Regions from separate parts of the Streptosporangium nanhuense genome, predicted to be linked through region 1. Evidence: riboswitches for the same ligand, from Rfam matches in the RefSeq annotation. Region 1 holds a riboswitch; each other region holds the start of a gene.
The links. Region 1 has a riboswitch for cobalamin ahead of metE (5-methyltetrahydropteroyltriglutamate--homocysteine S-methyltransferase). Riboswitches for the same ligand answer to the same signal wherever they lie in the genome.
Positions count from the first base shown of each region.

Region 2: it holds a riboswitch for cobalamin, as region 1 does, so the genes downstream of both, AC5L38_RS26920 (CbtB domain-containing protein) here and metE (5-methyltetrahydropteroyltriglutamate--homocysteine S-methyltransferase) in region 1, are expected to answer to the same signal.
Region 3: it holds a riboswitch for cobalamin, as region 1 does, so the genes downstream of both, AC5L38_RS03015 (ribonucleoside-diphosphate reductase subunit alpha) here and metE (5-methyltetrahydropteroyltriglutamate--homocysteine S-methyltransferase) in region 1, are expected to answer to the same signal.
Region 4: it holds a riboswitch for cobalamin, as region 1 does, so the genes downstream of both, AC5L38_RS29885 (cobaltochelatase subunit CobN) here and metE (5-methyltetrahydropteroyltriglutamate--homocysteine S-methyltransferase) in region 1, are expected to answer to the same signal.

Region 1 is NZ_JCADBG010000023.1:104,696-111,712, forward strand. Features, by position in the region: gene AC5L38_RS34755 (lytic polysaccharide monooxygenase auxiliary activity family 9 protein) at 1-43, opposite strand, end outside; partial or broken gene AC5L38_RS34760 (IS5-like element ISDge16 family transposase) at 158-313, opposite strand; gene AC5L38_RS34765 (SAM-dependent methyltransferase) at 421-1,218, opposite strand; gene metE (5-methyltetrahydropteroyltriglutamate--homocysteine S-methyltransferase) at 1,605-3,830, opposite strand; cobalamin riboswitch at 3,938-4,150, opposite strand; gene cutA (divalent-cation tolerance protein CutA) at 4,445-4,711, shown strand; gene AC5L38_RS34780 (NsdA family TPR-like regulatory protein) at 4,650-5,966, opposite strand; gene AC5L38_RS34785 (hypothetical protein) at 6,185-6,562, shown strand; gene AC5L38_RS34790 (hypothetical protein) at 6,565-6,774, shown strand.
Region 2 is NZ_JCADBG010000015.1:52,959-59,975, forward strand. Features, by position in the region: gene AC5L38_RS26910 (acyltransferase family protein) at 1-489, shown strand, start outside; gene dop (depupylase/deamidase Dop) at 577-2,094, shown strand; adenosylcobalamin (AdoCbl) riboswitch at 2,219-2,352, shown strand; gene AC5L38_RS26920 (CbtB domain-containing protein) at 2,370-2,564, shown strand; gene AC5L38_RS26925 (CbtA family protein) at 2,572-3,315, shown strand; gene AC5L38_RS26930 (histidine phosphatase family protein) at 3,312-3,875, shown strand; gene AC5L38_RS26935 (VWA domain-containing protein) at 3,952-6,120, shown strand; gene cobO (cob(I)yrinic acid a,c-diamide adenosyltransferase) at 6,263-6,865, shown strand; gene AC5L38_RS26945 (cobyrinic acid a,c-diamide synthase CobB) at 6,859-7,017, shown strand, end outside.
Region 3 is NZ_JCADBG010000001.1:722,544-729,560, reverse strand. Features, by position in the region: gene AC5L38_RS03025 (mechanosensitive ion channel family protein) at 1-153, opposite strand, end outside; gene AC5L38_RS03020 (ribonucleotide-diphosphate reductase subunit beta) at 245-1,240, opposite strand; gene AC5L38_RS03015 (ribonucleoside-diphosphate reductase subunit alpha) at 1,275-3,542, opposite strand; cobalamin riboswitch at 3,659-3,859, opposite strand; gene AC5L38_RS03010 (tripartite tricarboxylate transporter substrate-binding protein) at 3,864-4,883, opposite strand; gene glmS (glutamine--fructose-6-phosphate transaminase (isomerizing)) at 5,113-6,933, opposite strand; gene AC5L38_RS03000 (hypothetical protein) at 6,976-7,017, opposite strand, start outside.
Region 4 is NZ_JCADBG010000017.1:212,716-219,732, reverse strand. Features, by position in the region: gene AC5L38_RS29890 (hypothetical protein) at 39-227, shown strand; gene AC5L38_RS29885 (cobaltochelatase subunit CobN) at 261-4,127, opposite strand; cobalamin riboswitch at 4,414-4,586, opposite strand; gene AC5L38_RS29880 (ferredoxin-like domain-containing protein) at 4,633-6,045, shown strand; gene AC5L38_RS29875 (precorrin-8X methylmutase) at 6,042-6,668, shown strand; gene AC5L38_RS29870 (precorrin-2 C(20)-methyltransferase) at 6,665-7,017, shown strand, end outside.

The DNA.
Region 1 (7,017 bases):
CGGCGATGATCGCCATCGCGAGGAAGGTGACCGTTCTGCGCATGTCCTGCTCCTTCGCTGGGGGGTGACTCGAATATAAAAGAAAGTTTCCTAACAGTAAACATTCGAGTCATGAAAGATTCGGGAGCCGGTCAGGCGTGACGGCCTCTTCGGCCGAGCCTCGGGAGCGACGTTTCCCACGGTCGGCCGCCCGGTCGCCCTTTTCGGGGATGACGGCCTCGACGTGGCGTCGGAGCAGGTGGACGCGGTTGCCGCGAGAGGAGCAGGCCCTGTCGGCGGCCACCGCGGCAGGGCGGGTGCGCGGGCGGCCTGCAGCTGGGTGTGCTCGCCCGGCAGCTGGATGTGCTCGCCCGGCCGTTTCGCGAACCTGGAACCGGTCCCCATCGGGACCCGGCGGACGTCTCTCGAGGGGGCGTGCCCCTACGGAACTCTGGCGACCATGCCGAAGACGCCGGGCTTCGCGGGGTCGGGGATGGGGTCGAAGTCGTCCTCGGGACGCCAGCCCTGAACGGGGACGATGCCCGGAGCCAGGAGTTCCAGGCCCTCCAGCCACGCGGCCATGTCCGCGCGGGTGCGGCCGACGGCGCCTCCCTGACGGGTGTGGCCGTACAGCTCGTGGCCCTTCCTCGCCAGGTCTCCGGTCAGCTCGCCGGGGTGGCCGTGGGAAATGACCACGTGGCTGCCGGACACCAGGAGGCGACGGAGCTCGGCGACGATGCTGGCCGCCTCCTTGTCATCGGGAATGAAGTGCAGGACGGCCAGCAGCAACACCCCCACCGGCTGGGTGAAGTCCAGGTAGTCCTGGACCGTGGAGTCCTGGAGGAGGGCTGCCGGGTCGCGGATGTCGGCCGGGACGACCCTCGTGCCGGGGTTGTCGGCGAGCAGCGCGCGGGCATGGACGAGCACCACGGGATCGTTGTCGACGTAGACCACCCGTGAGTTCGGCGCCACGCGCTGGGCCACCTGATGAACGTTCTCCTGCGTCGGCAACCCGGCGCCGATGTCGAGGAACTGGCGGACGCCCGCGTCGACGAGGACGCGCACGGCCCGGCCCAGGAAGGCACGGTTGGCCCTGGCGTTCTCGCGCGCGTTCGGCACGGCCCGGAGCACCACGTCGGCGGCCTCGCGATCCGCGGCGAAGTGGTCCTTACCGCCCAGCAAGTAGTCGTATATGCGCGCCGCACTCGGCACGCTCAAGTCCACGCCCGGTATGTCCATGGGCGAAAGGCTAGTGAATCAAGCTCCTTCGCCGGCGATTTTCCCGCAAGGGCCGGACATCGCCCCTCGGCCGCCCGAGCGAGGTCTGCGCGCTCACCAGGAGTCGCCCCGGATCGCCGCGGTCACCCCGGAGAGGACCGATCGGCGGGCCAACCGGAAGAAGACCGGAAGATGAAAAGTTCAGCGGGCCGGAGCGCTACCGGCGGCGCGACACCGCCGAACACCGTTTCCAGAACACCGTTTCCAGAAGATCAAGCCCTGGCTGGGGCCGGCCACCCGCTACGACAGAACCCCGGCAGGCCACGAGACCGGCCCCTGTCCCCGAGGCTCGGTCATGTGGCTGAGGCTCCTCACCTCAACCACATGATCCGAACTCTGAACAGCTTCTAGACCGCTTCCGCCCGGACACGCAGGGCCGCCTCGACCATGTTCCTGAGGCTGGCCTCCGTCTCCGGGTAGCCGCGGGTCTTCAGGCCGCAGTCGGGGTTGACCCAGAGCAGGGCCGGATCCACCGAGGCCGCGGCCGTGCGCAGGGCGGTCTCGATCTCACCGGCCGAGGGCACCCTGGGCGAGTGGATGTCCCACACGCCGGGCCCGATGCCGCGCGCGTAGCCGAAGGCGCGCAGGTCGTCCAGGAGTTCCATCCGGGAGCGGGCCGCCTCGACGCTGGTCACGTCGGCGTCCAGGTCGCCGATCGCACCGATGATCTCCCCGAACTCCGAGTAGCACATGTGGGTGTGGATCTGCGTGCTGTCGGCGACCCCGCTGGTGGCGAGCCGGAACGCGGCGACCGCCCACTCCAGGTAGGCCTCGCGGTCGGCTCGCCGCAGCGGCAGCAGCTCGCGCAGCGCGGGCTCGTCGACCTGGATGATCCTGATGCCCGCCGCCTCCAGGTCGCGGGTCTCGTCGCGCAGGGCGAGCGCCACCTGCCTGGCGGTCTCGCCCAGCGGCTGGTCGTCGCGGACGAAGGACCAGGCCAGCATCGTCACCGGGCCGGTCAGCATGCCCTTGACCGGCTTCTTCGTCCGCGACTGCGCGTAGGAGGCCCAGCGCACCGTCATCGGCTCGGGACGCGAGACGTCGCCGAACAGGATCGGCGGGCGGACGTAGCGGCTGCCGTACGACTGCACCCAGCCGTGCTCGGTGGCGGCGTAGCCCTCCAGCATCTCCGCGAAGTACTGGACCATGTCGTTACGCTCGGGCTCGCCGTGCACCAGCACGTCCAGGCCGATGTCCTCCTGCAGCGCGATGACGCGGTCGATCTCGGCCTCCATCCTGCGCTCGTACCCGGCCCTGTCGATCTCGCCCGAGCGCATGGCGGCGCGGGCCTGGCGCACCTCGCCGGTCTGCGGGAAGGACCCGATGGTGGTGGTGGCCAGCGGCGGCAGGCCCAGGTCGGCGTTCTGCACGGCGAGCCGCTCGGCGTGCGGGGCGCGCGAGGTGCCCTCGCCCAGGGCGTCCAGCCTGGCCCGCACCCGGGGGTTGAGGAACCGCTCCGCGGCGCTCTCCCCCGCGATGACCTCCTCGCCGTTCAGCGCCCTGCCGATCCGTACGACCTCGGCGACCTTCTGCCTGGCGAAGGCGAGCCGCCCGCGCAGCCGCGGGTCCAGCGAGGTCTCGGCGTCCAGGTCGAGCGGGACGTGCAGCAGCGAGCAGGAGGTGCTCACCACCAGCCGGTCGCTCAGCCCGAGCAGCGCCGCGCAGGTCGCCAGCGCCTTCGCGGTGTCGGTACGCCAGACGTTGCGGCCGTCGACGACCCCGGCGACGAGGGTCTTGCCGGGCAGCCCGCCGACGGCGGCCAGCGCCTCCAGGTTGCCGGGCGCCGAGACGAAGTCCAGGCCGACGGCCTCGACCGGGCCGCGGGCCAGGATCTCCAGCGCGGGCCCGATCTCGCCGAAGTAGGTCGCCACCAGCAGCCGGGGGCGGCTGCTCAGTTCACCCAGCCGCACGTAGGCCCGGCGCAACGCGGCCAGCTCCTCCTTTGTACGGTCGGCGGCGAGCACCGGCTCGTCCAGCTGCACCTCGGCCACCCCCGCCGCGGCCATCCGTTCCAGCAGCTCGGCGTAGGTCTCCAGCAGGCCGTCCAGCAGCCGCAGCGGCGCGAAGCCGGGCTCGGTGGACTTGGCCAACAACAGGAACGACAGCGGCCCGACCAGCACCGGCCGGGTCTCGACGCCCAGCCGCCGCGCCTCGGCGTGCTCGGCCAGCGGCTTGCTCCAGTCGAGCCGGAACCGGGTCTCGGGGCCCAGCTCCGGGACCAGGTAGTGGTAGTTGGTGTCGAACCACTTGGTCATCTCCAGCGGCGCCACCCCCTCGGCACCCCGGGCCATCGCGAAGTACGGATCCGCCGCCCCGGAAAACCGCTCAGGCACCGCGCCCACCAGCGCGATCGCATCCAGCACCTGGTCATACAGCGAGAACGTGTTGGACGGCACCGCATCCAGCCCCGCCCCCGACAGCTCCCGCCACACCCCTTGCCGCAACCCCGCGGCCGTCCCCTGAAGACCGGCGGCATCGACCCGCCCAGCCCAGTAATCCTCCGTCGCCCGCTTCAACTCGCGACGATCCCCGATACGGGGGTAACCCAAAACAGTCGTGGTGACCTTGCTCATGGCGTCCTTCCCTCGGCTCATGCCATGCCGACCCACGGCCGCGAGCGAGGACATGCGAAAGACGCATCCCAGGCCCTCCCACGAGGCCACGGATCACCGCACACCGGACGGCGCACGGGCGACTGGCAGGTCTTCGGACTCGCGGGCACCACACACAACCCCTACTGACCGTCGCTTCCCAGATGCGCACACACCCAGTGCCAATGACGGCGTTCGTTCCCACTCACCGCTGCGGGGCAGCCCCGGAATCACACCGGGTTCCCTCTTACGACTCCCGGCACCGCAACGGCGCCGGGAGAACCAACCGCGCCACGAGCATAACCCGCCCTGCCGAGGAGACCATGCTCCCCCTGTCCAAGTGGCGCTATGCAGGAAGCGGCCACCGACGCGGCGCCCCCTTCTGGACCGAGTCTGCTCGGCAACACATCGCTACTGCTCGCAAGGTCGCCAAGGAACGGGCTCATCGTGAAATGGAGTGACTTCATAAGACTGCGTTCCAGCCGCCCGGAAGCCATCTTCACTCTTCTGTACCGGATACAGGGAAGTGATCTAGGCTTGGCCACATGACTGGCTACCTTCAGGTTTCGACCACAGTGGACAGCCGTGATGCGGCGATGAATCTTCTCAGATCTGCCATCCGTGCGAAATTGGCAGCATCGGGTCAAGTCTTCGGGCCTGCACAGTCTGTTTTCTGGCATGAGGGGAAAATAGGCGAAGGGGAAGAGTGGCAGATCTTCCTGAGGACGACCGCGGATCGCTACTCGGACTTGGAGTCACATTTGATATCCGAGCATCCGTGGAACAACCCTGAAGTGACCTTCACATCGATTGACGGTGGATCGGCTCCGTACTTGGAATGGCTGAGAAAGACGACGGCATAGCCATACGGTCGAATAGTTCGGCGACAGATGGCAGCGACCTATGATTCTCAAGTCGCTCAAGAACGGCACTGGCGCGCTGGCGTGGACGAATTGACGCGACATCCACGGAAAGGCTCAGTGACTGACTCAGCGCGGCAGATGCGCGTTCGATCTCCCCGGCGTCTAGATACGCTTCTGAAAGCCAGGTCATATAGAGGGACTTGTCTCGGGCGTGGGTGTCCTCGTACTTCGAGAGGGCATCCTCAAGAACGGCAATACCCTTAACGGGTTGATTCAGCGCGACCCAGCACCGTCCCGTCATGATCTGAAGTTCGAGCCGGTCAACCCAGAGCGCCCAATCTGGATTTGGCTCGCCACTGCTCTCCTCAAGTGCCCTACCGGCTTCTTCGAGGGCTCTTTCGACCTCAACCTGGTATCTCTGCCCTTCAGACGCGTACGCCCATGCCGCCCGCTCCAGCAGGAGTGCCCTGACCGCAGAGGGAGTCCCTCGCTCCGCCACCCGGCACGAAGCATCCGCTTCCTGAATCCCCGGAGAGCCGTAACTCACTTTCTGATAAGCCAGGAACGCCAGCGAGTTGGCAAGAAGAGCGGTGTCTCCGGCATCGGTGGCGGCCGACAGGCTTTTCTTGAAAAGCTGCCTCGCCCTCTTGGCCCATCCTGCGTCGAAGGCAGCCCATCCCGCCTGTTGTGCTTGCTCGCTGACCACGCTTAGAAGCGCTCTTCCCGTCTTCTCCGTATAACTGGCCTCGTTGACGAGTGTGCTCGTTCTCTCAAGCTCGGCAGCATAGAGAGGATAGGTTTCGGCGCCACCTAGGTAATCGTCGATTCGACGCAGCCGCGCAATGCGCTTGCGAAGCGAAACGACAAGCTCATCATTGACGCGTCGCCCCTGAGGAAGACCCTCAAACGGTACTGGAATAGCGGCAATGCCCACAGTCGCCACGGAGGCACCGAGAAATTCCCTGCGTAGCACATCATCCTCCGGCTCAGTGCGTGACGTGCTTTCCGCGCTGAACAGTTCATTCTCGTCCAGGTCGAAAGCGCGGCAGTAAAGCAGTCGGTATGGATCCCTCGGCTTATGCCTGCCCGCTTCCCAGTCTTTGATCATGCGGGTGACGGAATCCCGTCCCGGCATACGGCTACGCGTGCGTTCGTCGGCCAGTTCGGTCAACGCTCGGGCCATTTCCCGCTGAGTCCACAGCCGGTTACGCCGTTCGGCGCGTAGCCGTCGCGCCCAAGCTGGAACGTCGCGCATCGCGTTACCTCTGGAGATAGGGGTCTGCGTCTCTCCCTCAGTCTCCCCTATTCCCCTTCTGCTGAGCCTGTTACTCCTCTTCTCTCCCCTGGTCTCCCCTGTCCCGCCCTATCTCCGCGTGCTGGTGGGGCGCTGTCATGGGAGGACCGTGAAAAAGCGGAACCCGCAGGCGCGGTCACGCCGTACGGGTTCCTTGATCGCACAGAGAGGTGCGACCCATGGACAACTGTAGAGCCGTCCCGCCTGTCGTTGACGAGGCGACGGTGGAGAGCCAAGACAAGGCGCTGGCCGTGGTTCAGCGGCTTCTCACCGAGCGGGGAATCCGTGCTCACCGCCATCACACGATCAGCCTGGGGCTGTTCGCCAACAGTGAGGCCGCCTGGCCCGACCAGCCTCCGCTCCGATCGTGGATGGAGCGACACCCGCCGGAGCTGACCGTGAAGGGTCCGCAAGGCTGGCGCGTAGCCACGGTGACCATGGGTCCACGCTCAGGCTGCTACCTGGTGTCCATCCGTAACGGCGCCGATCTTCAAACCGTCAGGCAGGAACAGCCGGAAAAGGTGGTTGACCTGATCCTGGCCGCTCGTGGGATGTGACCGTGTACGGCTGGGTCATCCTGGGCGACGCGGCCATCAAGCGCGTCAACGGCCAAGAGATCATCATCACTGCCGGGAAGTCGGGCAACCTCGGGGCGGCCATCAGAGCGTGGGAGGACAACGAACGTCACCGGATGGCGTACGAACTGGGCAACCTCGGTCGCCTGGTCAATGACGCGTTGGACCGGCTACGACAGGCCAGGGACACCTGATGGCGGCTCGGGTAGGTCACTCCCGCTGTTGGTGACCATGTCATCCGGTGGCAACCCGACCCGAAGCACAGGGCCGCCAGGCCCGCGCATCGGAAGCGGGGCGGCAGAGGTGTTACTCCCACTATTCGAGTGTTCCTGATGAACATGAGCGGAGCAGCCGGCGCAATCCGAAGGACCCCGTAGGGGCCGCGTAGCGGTTGGGCCGGTGGTCGGAGCGGGCGGCAGTGCGTTCACGGTCGGCGC
Region 2 (7,017 bases), on a different contig from region 1:
CTCGTCCTGTGGTGCCTGGCGGGGATCAGCGGGGGCCTGGCCGTCAACGCGGCGCTCGACCGGGTGGCCGGGCGGATCGAGAACGTCGGCTACGCCGCGATGCCCGTGCCCGAGTGGGCCGTGGTCGCCACCGTGGTGGGTTTCTACGCCCTCATGGCGATGGTGGCACTCGGCTGGCTGGGGTGGCTGCGCTGGCGCGGCCTGGTCGTCCTGGGGGCGCTGACCTACCCGCTCTACCTGTTCCACACCCCGGCCGCGGTGCTGATCGTCCCCGCCCTGCGGGACGTGCTGCCGCCCGCGCTGACCGCGCTGGTCACCGTGCTGGCCGCGATGGCGTTCTCCTACCTGGTGTACCGGGTGGCCGAGCGCCCGCTTCAGGAATTCGTCAAGTCCAGGAGGCGGAGAAGGGGCACATCCCCGCCCTCGTCACAGTTCCCCGCGCTCTCCTCGATCCCCCTCTCAACGGGCGAAAAGGCTTCGGTGCCATAACTGTCCGACCACCGGGCATAGTGAAGGGTCTAGGGTCGGGAATAGATACCACGGAGAGAAACAGTCCCTGACGAACAGAGGGTGCGCATGACGGTACGGCGGGTGATGGGCATCGAGACCGAATACGGCATCTCCGTGCCCGGACAGCCGGGGGCCAACGCGATGGTGACCTCCTCTCAGGTCGTGAACGCCTATCTGGCGGCCTCGGCCGCCAGGGCACGGCGCGCGCGATGGGACTTCGAGGAGGAGAACCCGCTGCGGGACGCACGGGGGTTCGACCTCGCGCGGGAGGTGGCCGACCAGAGCCAGCTGACCGACGAGGACCTCGGCCTGGCAAACGTGATCCTCACCAACGGGGCCCGGCTGTACGTCGACCACGCCCACCCCGAATACTCCACGCCCGAGTGCACCAATCCCCGGGCGGCGGTGATCTGGGACAAGGCGGGCGAGCGGGTGATGCACGACGCGGCGGTCCGCGCCTCGGCGATGCCGGCCAACGCCCCGATCCAGCTCTACAAGAACAACACCGACAACAAGGGCGCCTCCTACGGCTGCCATGAGAACTACCTCATGCGCCGGGCCACCTCGTTCGCCGACATCGTCAGGCACCTGACGCCGTTCTTCGTCTCCCGGCAGGTCGTCACCGGCGCGGGCAAGGTCGGCATCGGCCAGGACTCCCGGGGCGAGGGCTTCCAGATCAGCCAGCGGGCCGACTTCTTCGAGGTCGAGGTGGGCCTGGAGACGACGCTCAAGCGGCCGATCATCAACACCCGGGACGAGCCCCACGCCGACCCGGAGAAATACCGCCGCCTGCACGTCATCATCGGCGACGCCAACATGTCGGAGATCTCGACCTACCTGAAGCTGGGATCGACCGCGCTCGTCCTGGCCATGATCGAGGACAACTACTTCACCCGCGACCTGGCCGTGGACAACCCCGTCCAGGCCCTGCGCGCGGTCTCGCACGACCCGACGCTGAAGTACGAGATCGCCATGCGCGACGGCCGCAAGCTGACGGCGGTGCAGCTGCAGATGGAGTACCTGGAGCTCGCCCGCAAGTACGCCGAGGAGCGCAGCGCCAACGGCCTGGACGAGCCCACCAAGGACATCCTGGAGCGCTGGGAGTCGGTCCTCACCCGCCTGGCGGAGGACCCGATGCAGCTGTCCCGGGAGCTCGACTGGGTGGCCAAGCTGGAGCTCCTGGAGGGCTACCGCACCCGTGACGGCCTTCCCTGGTCGCACCCGCGCCTGCAGCTCGTCGACCTCCAGTACTCCGACATCCGTCCCGACCGGGGGCTCTACAACCGGCTGGTCGCCCGGGGCCGCATGCAGCGCCTGGTCACCGAGGAAGAGGTCCAGCGGGCGATCGAGGTGCCGCCCAACGACACCCGGGCCTACTTCCGCGGCCGTTGCCTGAGCCAGTACAGCGAGTCGGTGGCCGCAGCCTCCTGGGACTCGGTCATCTTCGACATCCCCGGCCGCGAGTCGCTGCAGCGCGTCCCCACCCTTGAGCCGCTGCGCGGCACCAAGGCCCACGTGGGCGAGCTGTTCGACCGCTGCCGTACCGCCGCGGAGCTGGTGACGGCGCTGACCGGCGAGCAGTGACCTCCTGAAAGGAGGGGGCGGCCCGGCCGGGCCGCCCCCTCCTTCGGCGTGCCTGGACCCCACGCTGACCGGATCCCGGCAAACCGGACACTCGGATTGACGAGGGACGGAGAACCGGGATACGTTCCGGGTGTTTTGTGGCGGTGCGAGGGAAATCCGGTGAGATTCCGGTGCGGTCGCGCCACTGTAACCGGCTCCCCGGAGCCGGAAGCCAGGTCACACTCGGCCGCCACCGACCTACGAAAAGGGACGCGTCAATCCCGGAGGAGGTAGCCGTGAGCCAGATCTCGGCACCGCACGTTCAGCCCATCCCATGGCCCTCGCTCACCCGCTGGCTGCTCGCCGTACCGGTGCTGCTGCTCCTCGCCTACCTGGTCACCTTCGACCAGGGAGCGATCTCCCAGGCGGGAAACTACCTGCACGAACTCATGCACGACGGGCGTCATCTGCTCGGCGTTCCGTGCCACTGAGCCACAGGTGATCACCAAACTCATCGTCCGGGGCCTCGTCGCCGGACTGCTCGCAGGGCTGCTCGCGGCCGTCTTCGCCTACACCGTCGGCGAACCGCGCATCGACCAGGCCATCGCGCTGGAGGAGGCGGCCGCCGCGGCCGCCGCCCCGGCCGGATCACACGACGACACCGGTGCCGCCGCCCACTCCCACGACGAGGAGGAGGCCCTGGTCAGCAGGGACGGCCAGCGCTTCGGGCTCTTCCTCGCCCTCGGCCTGTACGGCCTGGCGGTCGGAGGGCTGTTCTCCCTCGTCTACGCGGCCGTACGCGGCCGGGCGGGGCCCCGCTCGGAACCGGTGCTCGCGGTGAGCCTCGCCGCCGCCGCGTTCACCTCCGTCGTCCTCATCCCTTTCGTGAAATATCCAGCCAACCCGCCGGCTGTCGGCGACCCGGAGACCATCAACCAGCGCACCGTGCTCTACCTGGTCGCGGTGGTCATCGGGATCCTCGCCGTCGCCGCGGCCGTCGCCGCCTACCGCTACGCCTCGCGGAGCGAGCCGTGGGTGCGCTGGCTGTCGGCGGGCGCCACCCTCCTGGTTCCCGTCGTCGCGGCCTGGATCCTCCTGCCGGAGATCTCGGAGGTGCCCCAGGGCTTCCCCGCCGACCTCCTGTGGGACTTCCGGGTCGCCTCCATCGGGACACAGGTGGTCTTCTGGGCCGGTGTCGGCGCGCTGTTCGCCTTCGCCGCCCGCAGGCGCGGCCCGGTGTGACGACCCCCTCGGGGGTCACCCGCCTGCTCCTGGTCTGCCACGCCTCCACCTCGGCAACGGTACGGGCCGCGTTCCCGGGTGACGAACCACTCGACGAACGCGGCCTGCGCCGGGCCGAGGGGATGGCGCGGGACCTCGGCCCGGGACCCGCGGCCTGCCCGGCCGAGCTGCGCTGCGTCCAGACGGCGGCGGCGCTCGGCCTGCGGGCCGAGCGGGATCCGCTGCTGGCCGACTGCGACTACGGCCGCTGGAGCGGGATGACGCTCGGCGAGGTCGAGGCCGCCGAGCCCGAGGCGCTCGCCTCCTGGCTCGGCGACCCCGGCGCGGCGCCGCACGGCGGGGAACCGGTCACCGCGCTCCTGGCCAGGGTGTCCGGCTGGCTCGCCGCCCGCGCCCCCGGCAGGGCCGTCGCGATCACCCACCCGGCGGTCATCCGCGCCGCGGTCGTCCACGCCCTCGGCGCCCCCGCCCGGTCGTTCTGGCGCGTCGACGTCGCGCCACTGGCCCGTGTGACGCTCACCGGGCGCGGCGGGCACTGGCGGCTCAGCTACTTCCCATGACGGTTCGCCGACGGTTCGAGCACCCGGCGACCCCTTGACTCGACTGACCCGACGAGACGGACAGGAGATCCCGAAGGTGCGTGACTCCCGCTATCCCTTCACCGCGATCGTGGGGCTGGAGGACCTGAAACTCGCGCTGATCCTCAACGCGGTCTCCCCCCGCGTCGGGGGAGTGCTGGTCAGGGGGGAGAAGGGCACCGCCAAGTCCACGGTCGTGCGGGCGCTGGCCGCGCTCCTGCCGCCCGTCGAGGTGGTGGCCGGCTGCCGCTTCTCCTGCGACCCCGCCGCCCCCGACCCCGGCTGCCCGGACGGGCCGCACGAGGCCCGTACGGGAACGGAGCCCCAGCCCGGTGAAGCTCAGCCGGACGGAGCCGAGCCGGGCGGGGCGCGGGACGGCGCCGCGCGGCCCGCCCGCCTGGTCGAGCTGCCCGTCGGCGCCTCCGAGGACCGCCTCGTCGGCTCCCTCGACATCGAGCGCGCCCTCACCGAGGGCGTGAAGTCCTTCGAACCCGGCCTCCTGGCGAGCGCCCACCGGGGCGTCCTGTACGTGGACGAGGTCAACCTCCTGCACGACCACCTGGTGGACCTGCTGCTCGACGCCGCCGCCCTCGGCACCTGCTACGTCGAGCGCGAGGGGGTGTCGGTGCGGCACGCGGCCAGGTTCCTGCTGGTCGGGACGATGAACCCCGAGGAGGGAGAGCTGCGCCCGCAGCTGCTCGACCGCTTCGGGCTGACCGTGGAGGTCCGGGCCTCGCGGGAGCCGTCCCAGCGGGTGGACGTGGTACGGCGCCGCCTGGCCTACGAGACCGACCCCGACGCCTTCGCCGCCGCCTGGTCGGACGAGGAGCGGGCGCTGGCCGCGCGCATCGCCGAGGCGCGTGCCAGGGTGCCCCACGTCGTGCTGCCGGACGCGGCGCTGCTCAGGATCGCCACCGTCTGCGCGGGGTTCGAGGTGGACGGGCTCCGGGCCGACCTGGTCACCGCCGGTGCGGCGATCGCGCACGCCGCCTGGCAGGGCCGCGCCTTCGTCACCGCCGACGACGTACGGGAGGCGGCCAGGCTCGCGCTCCCGCACCGCCGCCGCCGCGACCCCTTCGACGCGCCGGGCCTGGACGAGTCCAAGCTCCAGGACCTCCTGGACCGGATTCCCGACGACCCCGAGGAGCCCGACGACCCCGGCGGCCCCGGCGGCCCCGGGGGCACCGACCCCGACGGGGGGCCGGACGGACCGGCGCCCGACGGCGGCCCCGAGGCCGAGGACGCCACCTCGGACGGCCGGGGCGACTCCGGCGGGGACGCCCCCCGGTCCGGGACCCAGGAGGGCCCGGACGTCCCGGGTGGTCCCGGGCCCGGGACGGGAGAGTCCCCGGACTCCACCACCACCTCCGCCGCGAACCCCGGTGAGGCGCGGGAGGCGGCCGGGGGAGCACCGGCCCGCGAGCGGACCTTCGACGCCGAGCCCGGGGGCAGGACCCGGTTGTTCACCGTCCCCGGCGTCGGCGCCGGAGCACCCGGCCGCCGGTCGCGCGCCAGGACGCCCCTGGGCCGCACCACGGGGGCCCGGGTCCCCGAGGGCCACACCGGCTCCCTCCACCTGCGGGCCACCGTCGGCGCCGCCGCCCCGTACCAGGTGGCGCGGGGCAGGAGCGGACCGGGACTGCTGCTGCGGCGCGGTGACCTCAGGGAGGCGGTCCGCGAGGGCCGCGAGGGCAACCTGGTGCTGTTCGTGGTGGACGCGAGCGGTTCCATGGCCGCCAGGCAGCGCATGCGGGCGGTCAAGACCGCGGTGCTCGGCCTGCTGCTCGACGCCTACCAGCGCCGGGACAAGGTCGGGCTCGTCACCTTCCGCGGCGCCCGCGCCGACCTGGTCCTGCCGCCGACCTCCTCCGTCGAGGCCGGAGCGGCCCGGCTGCGCGAGCTCCCCACCGGGGGGCGTACCCCGCTGGCCGCGGGCCTGCTGCGGGCCGCGGAGGTGCTGCGGGTCGAGCGCCTGCGCGACCCCTCCAGGCGCCCGCTGGTGGTCCTGGTCACCGACGGGCGGGCCACCTCGGGCACCGTCGAGGAGTCCCACCGCGCGGCGGGACTGCTGGCCGGGGTCGCGGGTGTGGTGGTCGACTGCGAGGGCGGCCACGTGCGCCTCGGCCTCGCCGCCTCGCTGGCGGCGCGGATGGGCGCGGAGACCGTACGCCTCGACGACCTCACCGACCTGGCGGGGATGGTCCGCGAGCGGCGCGGCGCCGCGTGACCGCGAAGGGCCGCCGAGGACGGCGAGAACGGCGAGACCGGCGAGAACGGCGTGCCGCACGAAAACGACCGGCGGGTAGGGACGCCGCGCCGCATGACAGCCGTATGACAGTGAGCCGTACGACAGTGAGGGGAGGGCGACGATGCCGCAGGGCAAACCCGTCAGCGTGCCCGAGGACGGCCTGACCACCAGGCAGCGCCGCACCCGGCCGCTGCTGATCGTCCACACGGGGCCGGGCAAGGGCAAGTCCACCGCCGCCTTCGGCCTGGCCCTGCGCGCCTGGAACCAGGGCTGGCCGATCGGGGTCTTCCAGTTCGTGAAGTCCGCCAAGTGGCGCATCGGCGAGGAGCGGGCACTGCGGGTGCTCGGCGACTCCGGTGAGGGCGGACCGGTCTCCTGGCACAAGATGGGCGAGGGCTGGTCCTGGATCCAGCGTCCGGGCAGCGAGGAGGACCACGCCGCCGACGCCCGCGAGGGCTGGGAGCAGATCAAGCGCGACCTCGCCGCCGAGACGTTCCGGCTGTACGTGCTCGACGAGTTCACGTACCCCATGAAGTGGGGCTGGATCGACGTCGAGGAGGTGGTCGAGACCCTGCGCGGCCGCCCCGGCGGCCAGCACGTCGTCGTCACCGGCCGTGACGCCGACCCCCGGCTGCTCGACGCCGCCGACCTCGTCACGGAGATGGGCAAGGTCAAGCACCCCATGGACGCCGGGCAGAAGGGGCAGAAGGGCATCGAATGGTAGCCCGTCTGGTCATCGCGGCCCCCGCCTCCGGGGCGGGCAAGACGACCGTGGCGACCGGTCTGATGGCCGCCCTCGCCCGCCGGGGCATGGCGGTCTCCCCGCACAAGGTGGGGCCCGACTACATCGACCCCAGCTACCACGCCATGGCCACC
Region 3 (7,017 bases), on a different contig from region 1:
GTAGATGGTGTGTGCCGTCGCCACGGCGGCCGTGGCGAACCCCGGCCAGGTGCAGCGGCGCACGAGGGGACCGGCGAGAACCCATTTCTCACCGATCAGCCGCGAGCGCAACACCCGTCGCACGACCTCCACCGCCACGACGGCGGCCGCCACGGAAACAATCATCATGATCCAGCCGGACACTTGAGGCGTCCCCCTCGACGTCTTTCATCCTCGTCGTCATCTTCCCTGGATCACCAGCTAATCAGAAGGATTCGTCGAATGTGACATTCCCTTCCACGGCTATCTGGTAGGCCGAAACCCGGCGTTCGAAGAAGTTGGCCAGCTCCTGCACGTCCTGCAACTCCATGAACGCGAACGGGTTGGCCGTGCCGTACCGGGCGGGCATCCGCAGCCTGACGAGGCGCTGGTCGGCCACGTACTCCAGGTACTGACGCATCTGGTCCACGCTCATCCCGAGCAGGCCGTCGCCGCACAGGTCGGCCGCGAAGGCCAGCTCGGCCGCCACCGCCTCCTCGATCATCTGGGTGACCTGCTCGGCGAGCTTGTCGTCGAACAGGTCGGGCTCCTCGGCCCGTACGGTCTCCACGACGCCGAAGGCGAACTCCATGTGCATGGACTCGTCGCGGAACACCCAGTTCGTCCCGGTGGCCAGGCCGCTGAGCAGGCCCCTGGAGCGGAACCAGTAGACGTAGGCGAAGGCCCCGTAGAAGAACAGCCCCTCGATGCACGCCGCGAAGCAGATCAGGTTGAGCAGGAACGCCCGCCGGTCCTCGCGCGTCTCCAGCCTGGTCAGCCCGCCGAGCGAGTCGATCCAGCGGAAGCAGAACTCCGCCTTGTCCCGGATCGAGGGGATGTGCTCGACCGCGGCGAAGGCCTTGACCCGCTCGTCGTGGTCGGGCAGGTAGGTGTCCAGCAGCGTCAGGTAGAACTGGACGTGCACCGCCTCCTCGAACAGCTGCCTGCTGAGGTACAGGCGCGCCTCGGGGGCGTTGAGGTGCTGGTAGAGATTCAGAACGAGGTTGTTGGCCACGATCGAGTCGCCGGTGGCGAAGAACGCCACGAGGCGGTTGATCAGGTGGCGCTCCTCGGGCGTCATCCGCGCCAGGTCGGCCAGGTCGGAGGTGAGGTCCACCTCCTCGACGGTCCAGGTGTTGCGGATCGCGGCCCGGTAGCGCTCGTAGAACTCGGGGTAGCGCATCGGCCGCAGGGTGAGATCCATGCCGGGGTCGAGCAACATCGGGAAATGCCTTTCGCGGAGCTTTCAGGGACGGCTACTGGCAGGCGTCGCAGTACTCGGGGTTCTCCAGGGAGCAGGCCACGGCCCCGGGATCGGCGACCGGCGCCGCCACGGTGGCCTGCGCGATCCGGGTGGCCGGGCGCGAACGCAGGTAGTAGGTGGTCTTGAGACCCGCCTTCCACGCGTAGGCGTACATCGAGGAGAGCTTGCCGATGGTCGGCGTGGCCATGAAGAGGTTCAGCGACTGCGACTGGTCGATGTACGGGGTGCGCGCGGCGGCCAGGTCGATCAGCGCCTTCTGCGGCAGCTCCCAGGCGGTCCGGTAGAGCGTCCTCAGGTCGGCGGGGATCTCCGGGATGTCCTGGACGGAGCCGTCGGCGCGCTTGATCGCATCGCGGATCAGCGGGGTCCACAGCCCACGGGCCCGCAGGTCGCGGACGAGATAGCGGTTGACCTGGAGGAACTCCCCCGAGAGGGTCTCGCGCTTGAAGACGTTGGAGACCTGCGGCTCGATGCACTCGTAGCAGCCCGCGATGGAGGCGATCGTGGCCGTCGGCGCGATCGCGATCATCAGCGAGTTGCGCAGGCCGGTCCGGGCGACCCGCTCCCTGACCTCCGCCCACTCCTCGGACCCCGCCGCCCCGTAGTGGTCGGGGTGCAGCACCCCGTCGGCGGCCCTGGTCTCCTCGTACGAGGGGTGGCGGCCCCGCTCCACGGCCAGGTCGGAGGAGGTCCGGTAGGCGGCGAGCGCGATCTCCTCGGAGATCCGGGTCGACAGCTCCAGGGCGCGGGGCGAGTCGAACGGCAGCCGCAGCGCGAACAGCACGTCGGCCAGGCCCATCACGCCGAGCCCGATCGGGCGCCACCTCCGGTTGGCCGCCTCCGCCTCGGGGGTCGGGTAGAAACCCAGGTCGATGGTGCGGTCGAGGAACCGCACGGCGGTACGGACGGTCGCGCGCAGCCGCACCCAGTCCATCGCCTCGCCGGGATCCGCTGAGAGGTGGGCGGCGAGGTTGATCGAGCCGAGGTTGCAGACGGCGGTCTCCGCGTCGCCGGTGACCTCCAGGATCTCGGTGCAGAGGTTCGACAGGTGGATGACGTTCTGGGGCCTGGCCGTCTGGTTGGAGGTCCGGTTGGCCGCGTCCTTGAAGGTCATCCAGCCGTTGCCGGTCTGGGCGAGCGTGCGCATCATGCGCCCGTACAGGGTGCGGGCGGGGATCTGCCGGGTGAAGCGGCCCTCGGCCTCGGCGGCCCGGTAGGCGTCGTCGAACGCGGTGCCGTACAGGTCGGTGAGGTGCGGGACGTCCTTGGGGTCGAACAGCGACCAGGTCCCGTCGACCTCGACCCGGCGCATGAACTCGTCGGGGATCCAGTTGGCCAGGTTCAGGTTGTGCGTGCGGCGGGCCTCCTCGCCGGTGTTGTCGCGCAGTTCCAGGAACTCCTCGACGTCGGCGTGCCAGGGCTCCAGGTAGACGCAGGCCGCGCCCTTGCGCCGGCCTCCCTGGTTGACCGCGGCGACGCTGGAGTCGAGCGTGCGCAGCCAGGGCACGATGCCGTTGGAGTGGCCGTTGGTGCCGCGGATCAGCGAGCCCCGCGAGCGGACCCTGGTCCAGGCGATCCCGATGCCCCCGGCGTACTTCGACAGCCGCGCGACCTGCCCGTAGCGGTCGTAGATGGACTCCAGCTCGTCGCGGGGCGAGTCGAGCAGGAAGCACGAGGAGAGCTGGGGCCTGCGGGAGCCGGAGTTGAACAGCGTGGGCGAGCTGGGCAGGTAGGACAGGGTGGCCATGAGCGCGTACAGCTCGGCGGCCTCCTCGACGCTCTCGGACAGGCCGCAGGCCACCCGCAGGAAGAAGTGCTGCGGGCGCTCCAGGACCTTGCGGGTCCTCGGGTGGCGCAGCAGGTAGCGGTCGTAGACGGTACGCAGCCCGAAGTACTCGAACCTGGCGTCGGCCTCCGGGTCGACCAGCGCGTCCAGCATCCCGGCGTGGGCGGCCACGAACTCCGCGAGCCCGTCCTGGATCAGCCCCGCCTCGTGGGTCGCGGCGATGGAGTCGGAGAAGTCGCGGACGCCGTGCTCGGCGGCCTCGTCGGCGATCAGCCCGGCCAGCATCGCGGCGGCGATCCTGGAGTTCTCGGGGTCGGTGATCACCCGTGCGGCGGCCTCGTCGATCGCCAGCCTGCGCTCGTCCGCCGCGTTCCCGGCACTCCCGGCATTCCTGACATTCCCGGTGTTCGCGCCGCCGTCGCCCGCCGCGGTCCCCGCCCCGCCCGCCGCGGTCTCCGCCAATGCCTGTGTCACGTAGTGCCCCTCGCTCGATCGGACTTCCCCGTACGGCTCCGCCGGATGGGCACGCGTCCGCGAGCGATCCCGGGCACGCCGGATCGCCTCGTTCCGCGGGCCCTCCCACGAGGCCCTGGACAATCACGTCACCGGCAGGTCTTCGGACTCACGGGCACACCACACACGCCTACCGGCCGTCGCTTCCCAGGCATGGTTCGCCCAGTGCTCAATGACGGCTTTCGTTCCCGTTCACCGCTGCGGGGCAGTCCCGGAATCTCACCGGGTTCCCTCTTGCCTCGCCCCTCGCGGGGCGAACCAGCAACGAGCAGGATCCTACATCTAGGGGCGTCTGACGCAACTACCCCAACAAGTTGTGGCGGAGGACTTCAACAGCCCGAGCTCGTGAAGCACACCCCGGGTGCGGGCCGTCTCGGTGGAGAGCCACTGGCGGAACTCGTCGCCGCTGAGATAGACCCGGCTCCAGCCTCGGGAGGCGCACAGGGCACGCCAGCGCGGCGCGGCGTCGATCCTGTCACACAGGGCGATCGCGGCGTCCCGGTCCCCCGGGCTCATGCCCTTGGGGCCGAGCAGCCCGCACCAGTCGCTGTACTCCAGCCGGACGTCGGCCTCCATGAGCGTCGGCGCGTCGATCCCGTCGATCCGGCCGCCGGAGGAGACCACCAGGGGCCGCAGGCGGCCCGCGGTGATCTCGGGCCGCAGGGCGCGCGCCGATCCCAGCAGGGCGGCCACCCGGCCGGCCTGGAGCGCGTCGGCGGCGTCCTCGGGGGCGAGGTAGCCCGCGTACTCCAGCAGCCGGGTGTCCACCCCGAGGCACTTGCCGATCATGCCGTAGAGCACGTGGTCGGTGCCGCCCTCCGACCGGCCGCCGACCGTCAGGCCCGCCGGGTCGTCCCGCAGCCGCGCGACGAAGTCCTCGAAGGTGCGCAGGCGGGAGCCGGAGGGGACGACCAGGACCGTCCAGTCGCCGACCAGGCGGGCGATGGGGGTGGCGGCGTTCACCACGGCGGCGGTGTTGGCGATCTCCGCGGCGGCCACCATCGGCATCGCGGTGACGAGCAGCCTGCCCTCGCGCGCGAAGGGGCCGCGAAAGGCGCCGAACGCGTCGCGCGAGGCTGAGCCCAGGGGCCCGGCCCGCTCGACGGCCATCGCGGTGCGCACCAGCCCCGACTGGACCAGGGAGGTCGCCAGCCTGCCCGCGATCCCGGCCCAGCCGTGGCCGTCGGCGGTCGGTTCGAGGATGAACAGGCGCTTCACCACCGGGTCGGTACCGCCGTCCGCGCCGCACCCCGCGGCGAGCACGGCCCCCGCCGCCAGCGCGCAGAACCTCCTACGGCGCATGAGCGCCCCTTCCCCCGAGAACCCCCTATTCCATAGGTTACTTTCACATCACTTTCTGTGACTAAGTGGGGTATGCCCGAACTTCCGGGAACCGTCCGTTCCCGGCCACGGACCACCGGAGAGGACCCCGGAATCAAGGCGTCGGAGACGGCCGCCTCGCGAAAGCCCCGGGAAGCGCGGCGCCCCCGCCCCGGCGGGCCGGGAACGGGGGCGCCGGGGCGAGGGGAGGTCACTCCACCGTGACGCTCTTGGCCAGGTTCCTGGGCTTGTCGACGTCCCGTCCCAGCGCCACCGCGGCGTGGTAGGCGAAGAGCTGGAGCGGGATCGACAGCAGGATCGGGTCCAGCTCGGTCTCGTTCTTGGGCACCACGACGCAGTCCTCGGCCAGCTTGGGGTCGGCCGCGCGGTGGCCCACCATGAGCACCCGGCCGCCCCGGGCGCGGATCTCGCCCAGCGTGGTGAGGTTCTTGTCCAGCAGCTCGTCGTCGGGGACGATCGCCACCGTCGGCATGTCCGGGCCGATCAGCGCCAGCGGCCCGTGCTTGAGCTCACTGGCCGGGTACGCCTCGGCGTGCACGTACGAGATCTCCTTGAGCTTCTGCGCGCCCTCGCGGGCCACCGGATAGCCCCTGACCCGGCCCACGAACATCATGCTCGGCGACTCGGCGTACCTGCCCGCCAGCTCCTTGATCTGCGGCTCCAGCGCCAGGATCTCCTTGATCTGGTCCGGCAGCCTCCGCAGGCCGTCGCAGATCCTGCGGCCGTCGGCGGGAGACAGGTCGCGCACCCGGCCCAGGTGCAGCGCGAGCAGCGCGAAGGCCACCGCGGTCGAGGTGAACGCCTTGGTGCTCGCCACCGAGACCTCGGGGCCCGCGTGCAGGTAGACGCCGCCGTCGCACTCGCGGGCGATCGCGCTGCCCACGGTGTTGACGATGCCGAGCACCCTGCCGCCCTTGCGCTTGAGCTCCTGCACGGCGGCGAGGGTGTCGTAGGTCTCCCCCGACTGGCTGATCGCCACGTAGAGGGTGTCGGCCTCCACCACCGGGCTGCGGTAGCGGAACTCGCTCGCCGGCTCCGCGTCGGCCGGGATGCGCGCCAGCTCCTCGATGAGCTGCGCGCCGATCTGGCCCGAGTAGTACGCGGAACCGCAGCCGATGATCTTCACCCGGCGGAACGAGCGGGTCTCCCGCGCGTCCATGTTGAGACCGCCCAGGTGAGCGATGTGGAAGCGGTCGTCCAGCCGCCCGCGCAGCGTCCTGGCCACCGTGTCGGGCTGCTCGGAGATCTCCTTGAGCAGGTAGTGCTCGTAGCCGCCGGTGTCGTAGTGCCCGGCCTCCCAGTCGACGGTCAGCGTCTCCTTGGCCGTCTCCCGCGCGTCGCTGGCGAAGGTGTTGAACCCGTCGGCCCGCAGCACGGCGATCTCGCCGTCCTCCAGGTGCACCACCTGGCGGGTGTAGCGGACCAGCGCGGCGACGTCGGAGGCGGCGAACATCTCCTTCTCGCCGATGCCCAGCACGATGGGGCTGCCGTTGCGCGCCACGACCACCTCGCCGGGGCGCTCGGAGTCGATCACCGCGATCCCGTACGTGCCGACGACCCGCTTGAGCGCGGTCCGCACGGCCTCCTCCAGCGAGTCGGCCTCCTTGACCGTCCGGGAGATCAGGTGCGCCAGCACCTCGGTGTCGGTCTCCGACAGGAAGATCGCCCCGTCGGCCTCCAGCTTGGCGCGCAGCTCGTCGGCGTTCTCGATGATGCCGTTGTGCACGACGCCGATGCGCTCGTCGGTGGACAGGTGCGGGTGGGCGTTGACGTCGCTGGGCGCGCCGTGGGTGGCCCAGCGGGTGTGGCCGATGCCCAGGCCGCCCTTGAACCGCGCGGGCACGACCGCCGCCAGGTCGGCCACCCGCCCCTTGACCTTGCGCATCTTGAGGCCCTTGTTGGAGATCACCACCCCGGCCGAGTCGTAGCCCCGGTACTCAAGACGCTGCAGGCCCTCCAGCAGGATCGGTGCCGCGTCCTTGGGCCCCACGTAGGCCACGATTCCGCACATGTAACGCTCCTTGTCCGTAAAAGATCGGGGTGCCGCCGTCCGCTACCCGTACACGATCCGGCGAAGCTGTCTCAGGGAGAGTTC
Region 4 (7,017 bases), on a different contig from region 1:
TTCTCGGTCTCGCGTCAGGTGTTGTCGCGGGTGTCGTGATGGGATTCCTCTCCCTGTGGCTCGGCCCCCTCGGTTCCGGGTCGGGGGACGGCGCCTTCGACTGGCGGGGCGCCGTCATCTACATGCTCTTCGTAACTCCGGCGTTCGTCCTTCTCTTCCTCTTCCTCATGCGCAGACGCCTGAAGGCGGCGGCGGCCGAGAAGGCGCAGCGGACGCCTTCCTCGTAGTGGGCCGGCCGCCGGAGCCGGTGGGGCCTCGGGTCAGGCGCCGTCCTCCAGGTCGCCCTCGGACTTGAGGTAGACCTCCTGGAGGTCGCGCAGGATGGCGGGGTCGGGGTGCTCCCACATGCCCCGGTTGGCCGCCTCCAGCAGCCGCTCGGCGATCCCGTGCAGCGCCCACGGGTTGGACTTGGCCATGAACGCCTGGTTCTCCGGGTCCAGTACGTAGGTCGCGGCCAGCTTGTCGTACATCCAGTCGGCGACGACTCCGGTGGTGGCGTCGTAGCCGAACAGGTAGTCGACGGTGGCGGCCAGCTCGAAGGCGCCCTTGTAGCCGTGCCTGCGCATGGCGGCCAGCCAGCGGGGGTTGACCACCCTGGCGCGGAAGATCCTGGACGTCTCCTCGGAGAGCGTCCTGGTGCGGACCGCGTCCGGCCTGGTGCTGTCGCCGATGTAGGCGGCCGGGGCCTTGCCGGTGAGCGCCCGTACGGTGGCGATCATGCCGCCGTGGTACTGGAAGTAGTCGTCGGAGTCGGCGATGTCGTGCTCGCGGGTGTCGACGTTCTTGGCCGCCACGGCGATCCTGCGGTAGGCCGTCTCCATGTCCTGCCTGGCGGGGACGCCGTCAACGCCCCGGCCGTAGGCGAAGCCGCCCCAGACCGCGTACACCTCGGCCAGGTCGGCGTCGTCGCGCCAGTTGCGGCTGTCGATCAGCGGCAGCAGCCCTGCACCGTAGGCGCCCGGCCGGGAGCCGAAGATCCGCATGGTGGCCCTGCGCTCGTCGCCGTGCCCGGCCTGGTCGGCGAGCACGTGCGCCCGCACGTAGTTCAGCTCCTCGGGCTCCTCCAGCCCGGCCGCCAGCCGTACGGCGTCGTCCAGCATGGCCACGACGTGCGGGAAGGCGTCGCGGAAGAAGCCGCTGATCCTGACGGTGACGTCCACGCGCGGGCGGCCCAGCTCCGCGGCGGGGATGGGCTCCAGGCCGGTGACGCGGCGCGAGGCCTCGTCCCAGACCGGCCGCACGCCGAGCAGCGCCAGCACCTCGGCGACGTCGTCCCCGGCGGTGCGCATGGCGCTGGTCCCCCAGACCGACAGCCCGACCGAGCGCGGCCAGTCGCCGGTGTCGGCGCGGTAGCGCTCCAGCAGGGAGTCTGCCATCGCCTGGCCGGTCTCCCAGGCCAGCCTGCTCGGCACGGCCTTGGGGTCGACCGAGTAGAAGTTGCGGCCGGTGGGGAGCACGTTGATCAGCCCGCGCAGCGGCGACCCGCTCGGCCCGGCCGGGACGTAGCCGCCGTCGAGGGCGTGCAGGATCGCGTCGATCTCGTCGGTGGTACGCGCCAGCCGGGGTACGACCTCGACGGCGGCGAAGCGCAGGATCCGCTCCACCGTCTCGAGGTCCGCGCCGCGCGCACGGCCCTCGCCGGCCGGTCCTCCCGGGCCGCCCCGATGACCGGTCACGCCCTCCGAGCCGGTCACGCCCTCCGAGCCGGTCGCGCCCTCCGAGCCGGTCGCGCCGGTCGCACTGGTCGCACTGGTCGAGTTTGCCGAGCCGGTCGAGTTTGCCGAGCCGTGCCCGCCGCCGGAACCGGCCACGCCGACCGAGCCAGAACCGGCCACACCGGCCACACCGGCCGGACCGGCGTCTTCCGCCGGGGTGTCCGCCCGGCCCAGGACCTCGGCGGTCACCTCCCGCGCCGCCGACGGGTCCCAGCCCCGGTGCTCCATCGCCTCGACCAGGGCGCGGGCCAGGGTCTCGGCCTCGTCGACGCCGATCCGTCCCGCGCTGCCGTCCTCGGCCAGGCCGAGGGCCTCGCGCAGCCCGACGAGCGCCTCGCTGCCCGCCCACATCTGCCGGGCGCGGAGCATGGCCAGCACCAGGTCGACGCGCGGCTGCCCCTCGGGGGCGGCCCCCAGCACATGCAGGCCGTCGCGGATCTGGACGTCCTTGACCTCGCACAGCCAGCCGTCGATGTGCAGCAGGAAGTCGTCGAACTCGGCGTCGTGCGGGCGGTCGGCGACGCCGAGGTCGTGGTCGAGCCTGGCGGCCTGGATCAGTGTCCAGATCTGGGCGCGGATCGCGGGCAGCTTGGCCGGGTCCATCGCCGCGATGGAGGCGTGCTCGTCGAGGAGCTGCTCCAGCCTGGCCATGTCCCCGTAGCTGTCGGCGCGGGCCATCGGCGGGACGAGGTGGTCGACCAGGGTGGCGTGGGCGCGGCGCTTGGCCTGGGTGCCCTCGCCGGGGTCGTTGACGAGGAAGGGGTAGATCAGCGGCAGGTCGCCGAGCGCGGCGTCCGGGCCGCAGGAGGCCGACAGGCCCGCCGACTTGCCGGGCAGCCACTCCAGGTTGCCGTGCTTGCCCACGTGGACCATGGCGTGCGCGCCGAAGCCGTCGGCCAGCCAGCGGTAGGCGGCCAGGTAGTGGTGGCTGGGCGGCAGGTCGGGGTCGTGGTAGATCGCGATGGGGTTCTCGCCGAAGCCGCGCGGCGGCTGCACCATGACCACCACGTTGCCGGAGCGCAGCGCGGCCAGCACGATCTCGCCCTCCGGGTCGCGCGACCTGTCCACGAACAGCTCGCCGGGCGCCGGACCCCAGTGCTCCTCCATCCGGGCGCGCAGGTCCGCGGGCAGGGTGGCGTACCACTCGGCGTACCGGCTCGCCGCGATGCGCACCGGGTTCCCGGCGAGCTGCTCCTCGGTGAGCCAGTCCTGGTCCTGCCCGCCCGCGGCGATCAGCGCGTGGATGAGCGCGTCGCCGTCCTGCCCGGTCACCCCGGGCAGCTCGTCCTCGGCGCCGATGTCGTAGCCGCGCTCGCGCAGCGCGGCCAGCAGCCGTACCAGGCTGGCCGGGGTGTCCAGGCCGACGGCGTTGCCGATGCGGGCGTGCTTGGTGGGGTAGGCCGACAGCATCAGCACCAGCCGCCGCTCGGCGGGCGGGATGTGCCGCAGCGCGGCGTGGCGCACCGCGATGCCCGCCACCCGCGAGGCCCGCTCGGGGTCGGCCACGTAGACGGTGAGCCCGTCCTCGTCGATCTCCTTGAAGGAGAACGGCACCGTGATGATCCGCCCGTCGAACTCCGGGATCGCGACCTGGGTGGCGGCGTCCAGCGGGGACAGGCCGTCGTCGTTCTCCTCCCAGGAGGCCCGGCTGCTCGTCAGGCACAGGCCCTGCAGGATCGGCACGTCCAGCTCGGCGAGCGCGCCGACGTCCCAGGCCTCGTCGTCCCCGCCCGCCGACGCGGTCGCCGGACGGGTGCCGCCCGCCGCGAGCACGGTCACCACCAGGGCGTCCACCGTACGCAGGACCTCCACCAGGCCGGGCTCGGCGGTGCGCAGGGAGGCGCAGTACACCGGCAGCGCCCGCGCGCCCGCGTCCTCGATCGCCGAGCAGAGCGCCTCGACGAAGGCGGTGTTCCCGGCCACGTGGTGGGCCCGGTAGTAGAGAACCCCGACGACGGGCCCGTCGTGTCCCTCCTGGTCTCGCGCCTCGCGCTCCAGCGTCCCCCACGTGGGGGTGGGCTCGGGCGCGGCGAACCCGTGGCCGGTGAGCAGCAGCGTGTCGGACAGGAAGTGGTGCAGCTCGGTCAGGTTGGCCGGGCCGCCGTGGGCGAGGTAGGCGTGCGCCTCGGCGCAGACCCCGCCGGGCACGGTGGACAGCTCCATCAGCTCGGCGTCGGGCGCCTGTTCGCCGCCGAGCACGACGACGGGCCGGGGACCGGCGAGCAGGGCGTCCAGCCCCTCCTCCCAGGCGCGGCGCCCGCCCAGCAGGCGTACCACGACCAGTTCGGCGCCCTCCAGCAGCGGCGGGAGGTCGTCGGCGGTGAGCCTGGCGGGGTTGCCGAGCCGGTAGTCGGCGCCGCTCGCGCGAGCGCTCAGCAGGTCGGTGTCGGAGGTCGAGAGCAGGAGGATCACGCGCCACACTCCAGGAGAGGAAGGGCGGTACGGCCCAGGGGCGCCACGGCGTGGCGGGAGGACAGGCGGGAAAACGGCGATGCCACGGCATGGCGGAGGAACGGCGACGCCACGGCATGGCGGGGGGACGGTGCCGCCACGGTGTGGCGGTCGAGCGGCGAAAAGCGCGCGGCGTGGCGGGGGAACGGCGATGCCACGGTGTCCACGATGTACGCGGTGTCCACGATGTCGCGGGGGAACGGCGAAGAGCGCACGGAGCTTCCTCCCTCGGGGTCCTCGCCCCGGGTCGTCGTCGGCCGCGACGGCTGGAGTCTCCTGGCTCCCGGATCGGTGCTCACCCCGGCCTTCCCGCCCGTCGTCGGACAGTGGCCCGGGTGGGGTTCGCTCCCCGGTTACAGTGGCGGGACCGCGCCGGAATCACACCGGCTTCCTCCCTTTGCCGTCGCCACCGATGACACTACGGCAGTCCGGTTCGTTGCAAGAAACTGGCATTAACATCCTTCGAGTGTCCATTGCCGACTTTTCCGGACGATCGCGACTCGACGCGTGCCCCGGGGCGCTCCAGGTCCATGCCGCCGCGGACGGCGGCCTGGCCCGCGTCCGCGTGCCCGGAGGTCGCCTCACCCCCTCCCAGCTGCGCGAACTCGCCGAAGCCGCCTCGGCGTACGGCGGCGGCGTCATCGAGCTGACCTCCCGCGCGAACGTCCAGGTACGCGGCCTCGGCCCGGAGGACCCGGACGGCGTCACGGACAGCGGGAGGGGGAGCGGGTTCGCCGCGCGCATGGCGAAGGCGGGCCTGCTGCCCTCGGCGACACACGAGCGGATCCGCAACATCCTCGCCTCCCCGTTGACCGGACTGGACGAACCGGCCGGGTCAGCCGATCCAGCCGTACCGACCGGGCCGACCGATCCGGCCGGATCGGAGCATCCGCGCGGCGGCGGGATCGTCGACGTCACACCGCTGATCAGCGAGCTGGACCGGCGGCTGTGCGCCCGTCCCGCCCTCGCCGCCCTGCCGGGGCGCTTCATGTTCGCCCTCGACGACGGCCGGGGGGACGTGGCCGGCCTGGGCGCCGACGCGGGAATCCTGCCCACCGGACCGGACGAGGCCGCGCTGGTCCTCGCCGGGACCGACACCGGCCTGCGCGTCCCGCTGGACGGAGCCGTGACCGCCCTGCTCGCCGCCGCGGAGGCGTTCCTCGACGAGCTGGCCGCCCGGGACGTCACCGCCTGGCGGATCGCCGAACTCCCCGACGGCCCCTCCCTGATCGCCGCCCGGGTGCGAACCGCCCTCGGGGTCTCCGGTACGCCCCCCTTCGCCCCGGTGAGAACGCGGGTCGTGACCCTCGGGCCGGTCGGCGTCATCGGGAGTACGGACGGAACGGGAAACGGGAACGGCGACGAAGGCGCGAGAGTCGCGCTCGGGGTGGCGATCCCGCTGGGGCGGCTCACCTCCGAGCGGGCGCTGCTGCTCGCGGACGCGGCCTCGGGCGGGGAGATCCGGCTCACACCGTGGCGTGGCGTGGTCCTGCCCGGCCTGGACCGCGCCGAGGTCGCGGGCACGGCCGCCCGCCTGGAGGCCGCCGGGCTGGTCGTCGACCCCGCCTCGCCGTGGATCGGTGTGACGGCCTGCACCGGCCGTCCCGGCTGCGCCAAGTCCCTGGCCGACGTCCAGGCCGACGCCGCCGTCGCGACAGCCATCGGCGCGGCCCCGCCGTCCGGGAGCGGGCGGGGCACCGGTACGCTCCCCGTGCACTGGGCGGGCTGCGGCAGGCGCTGCGGCCGTCCGAGGGGGCGGGTCGCGGATGTCGTCGCCACCGGTGACGGCTACCGCCTGGAGCTGGACGGCACCGGCCTGACCTGCTCCGGCATCGAGGAGACCGCGGCCGCGCTGGCGGCCGCCAGAGGGGAACTGTGATCGACTACGTCCGCGACGGCGCGGAGATCTACCGCCGCTCCTTCGCCACCATCCGCGCGGAGGCCGACCTTTCCGGCCTGCCCGCCGACGTCGCCCGGGTCGCGGTCCGCATGATCCACGCCTGTGGGATGGTCGACCTGGTGAGCGATCTGCGCTGGTCACCCGGGGTCGTGGCCTCGGCGCGCGAGGCGCTCCTCGCGGGCGCGCCGGTGCTCTGCGACGCCATGATGGTCGCCTCCGGGGTGACCCGGCGGCGTCTGCCCGCGGGCAACGAGGTGGTCTGCACCCTCGGTGACCCCCGGGTGCCGGAACTCGCCGCGGAACTGGGCACGACCCGCAGCGCCGCCGCGCTGGAGCTGTGGCGCGACAGGCTCCAGGGCTCGGTGGTCGCGATCGGCAACGCGCCGACCGCGCTGTTCCGGCTGCTGGAGATGGTCGAGCAGGGCGCGGGCCGCCCGGCCGCCGTCCTCGGCGTCCCGGTCGGCTTCATCGGTGCCGCCGAGTCCAAGCAGGCCCTCGCCGAGCACCCGGCGAACCTGGAGTACCTGGTCGTGGACGGACGGCGGGGCGGAAGCGCGATGACCGCCGCCGCGATCAACGCGATCGCGAGCGAGGAAGAATGAGTGACGACGTGACCGGACGCGTGACCGGACGGCTGTGGGGCGTGGGACTCGGACCCGGTGACCCCGAACTGGTGACCGTCAAGGCCGCCCGCCTGATCGGCGAGGCGGATGTGATCGCCTTCCACAGCGCCCGCCACGGCCGGAGCATCGCCCGCTCGGTGGCCGCGCCCTACCTGCGGGAGGGACAGGTCGAGGAGGCGCTCATCTACCCGCTCACCACCGAGACCACCGACCACCCGGGCGGCTACCAGGGGGCGATCGACGACTTCTACGCCGCCTGCGCGGTGCGGCTGGCGGCCCATCTGGACGCCGGGCGCGACGTGGTGGTGCTGTGCGAGGGCGACCCGCT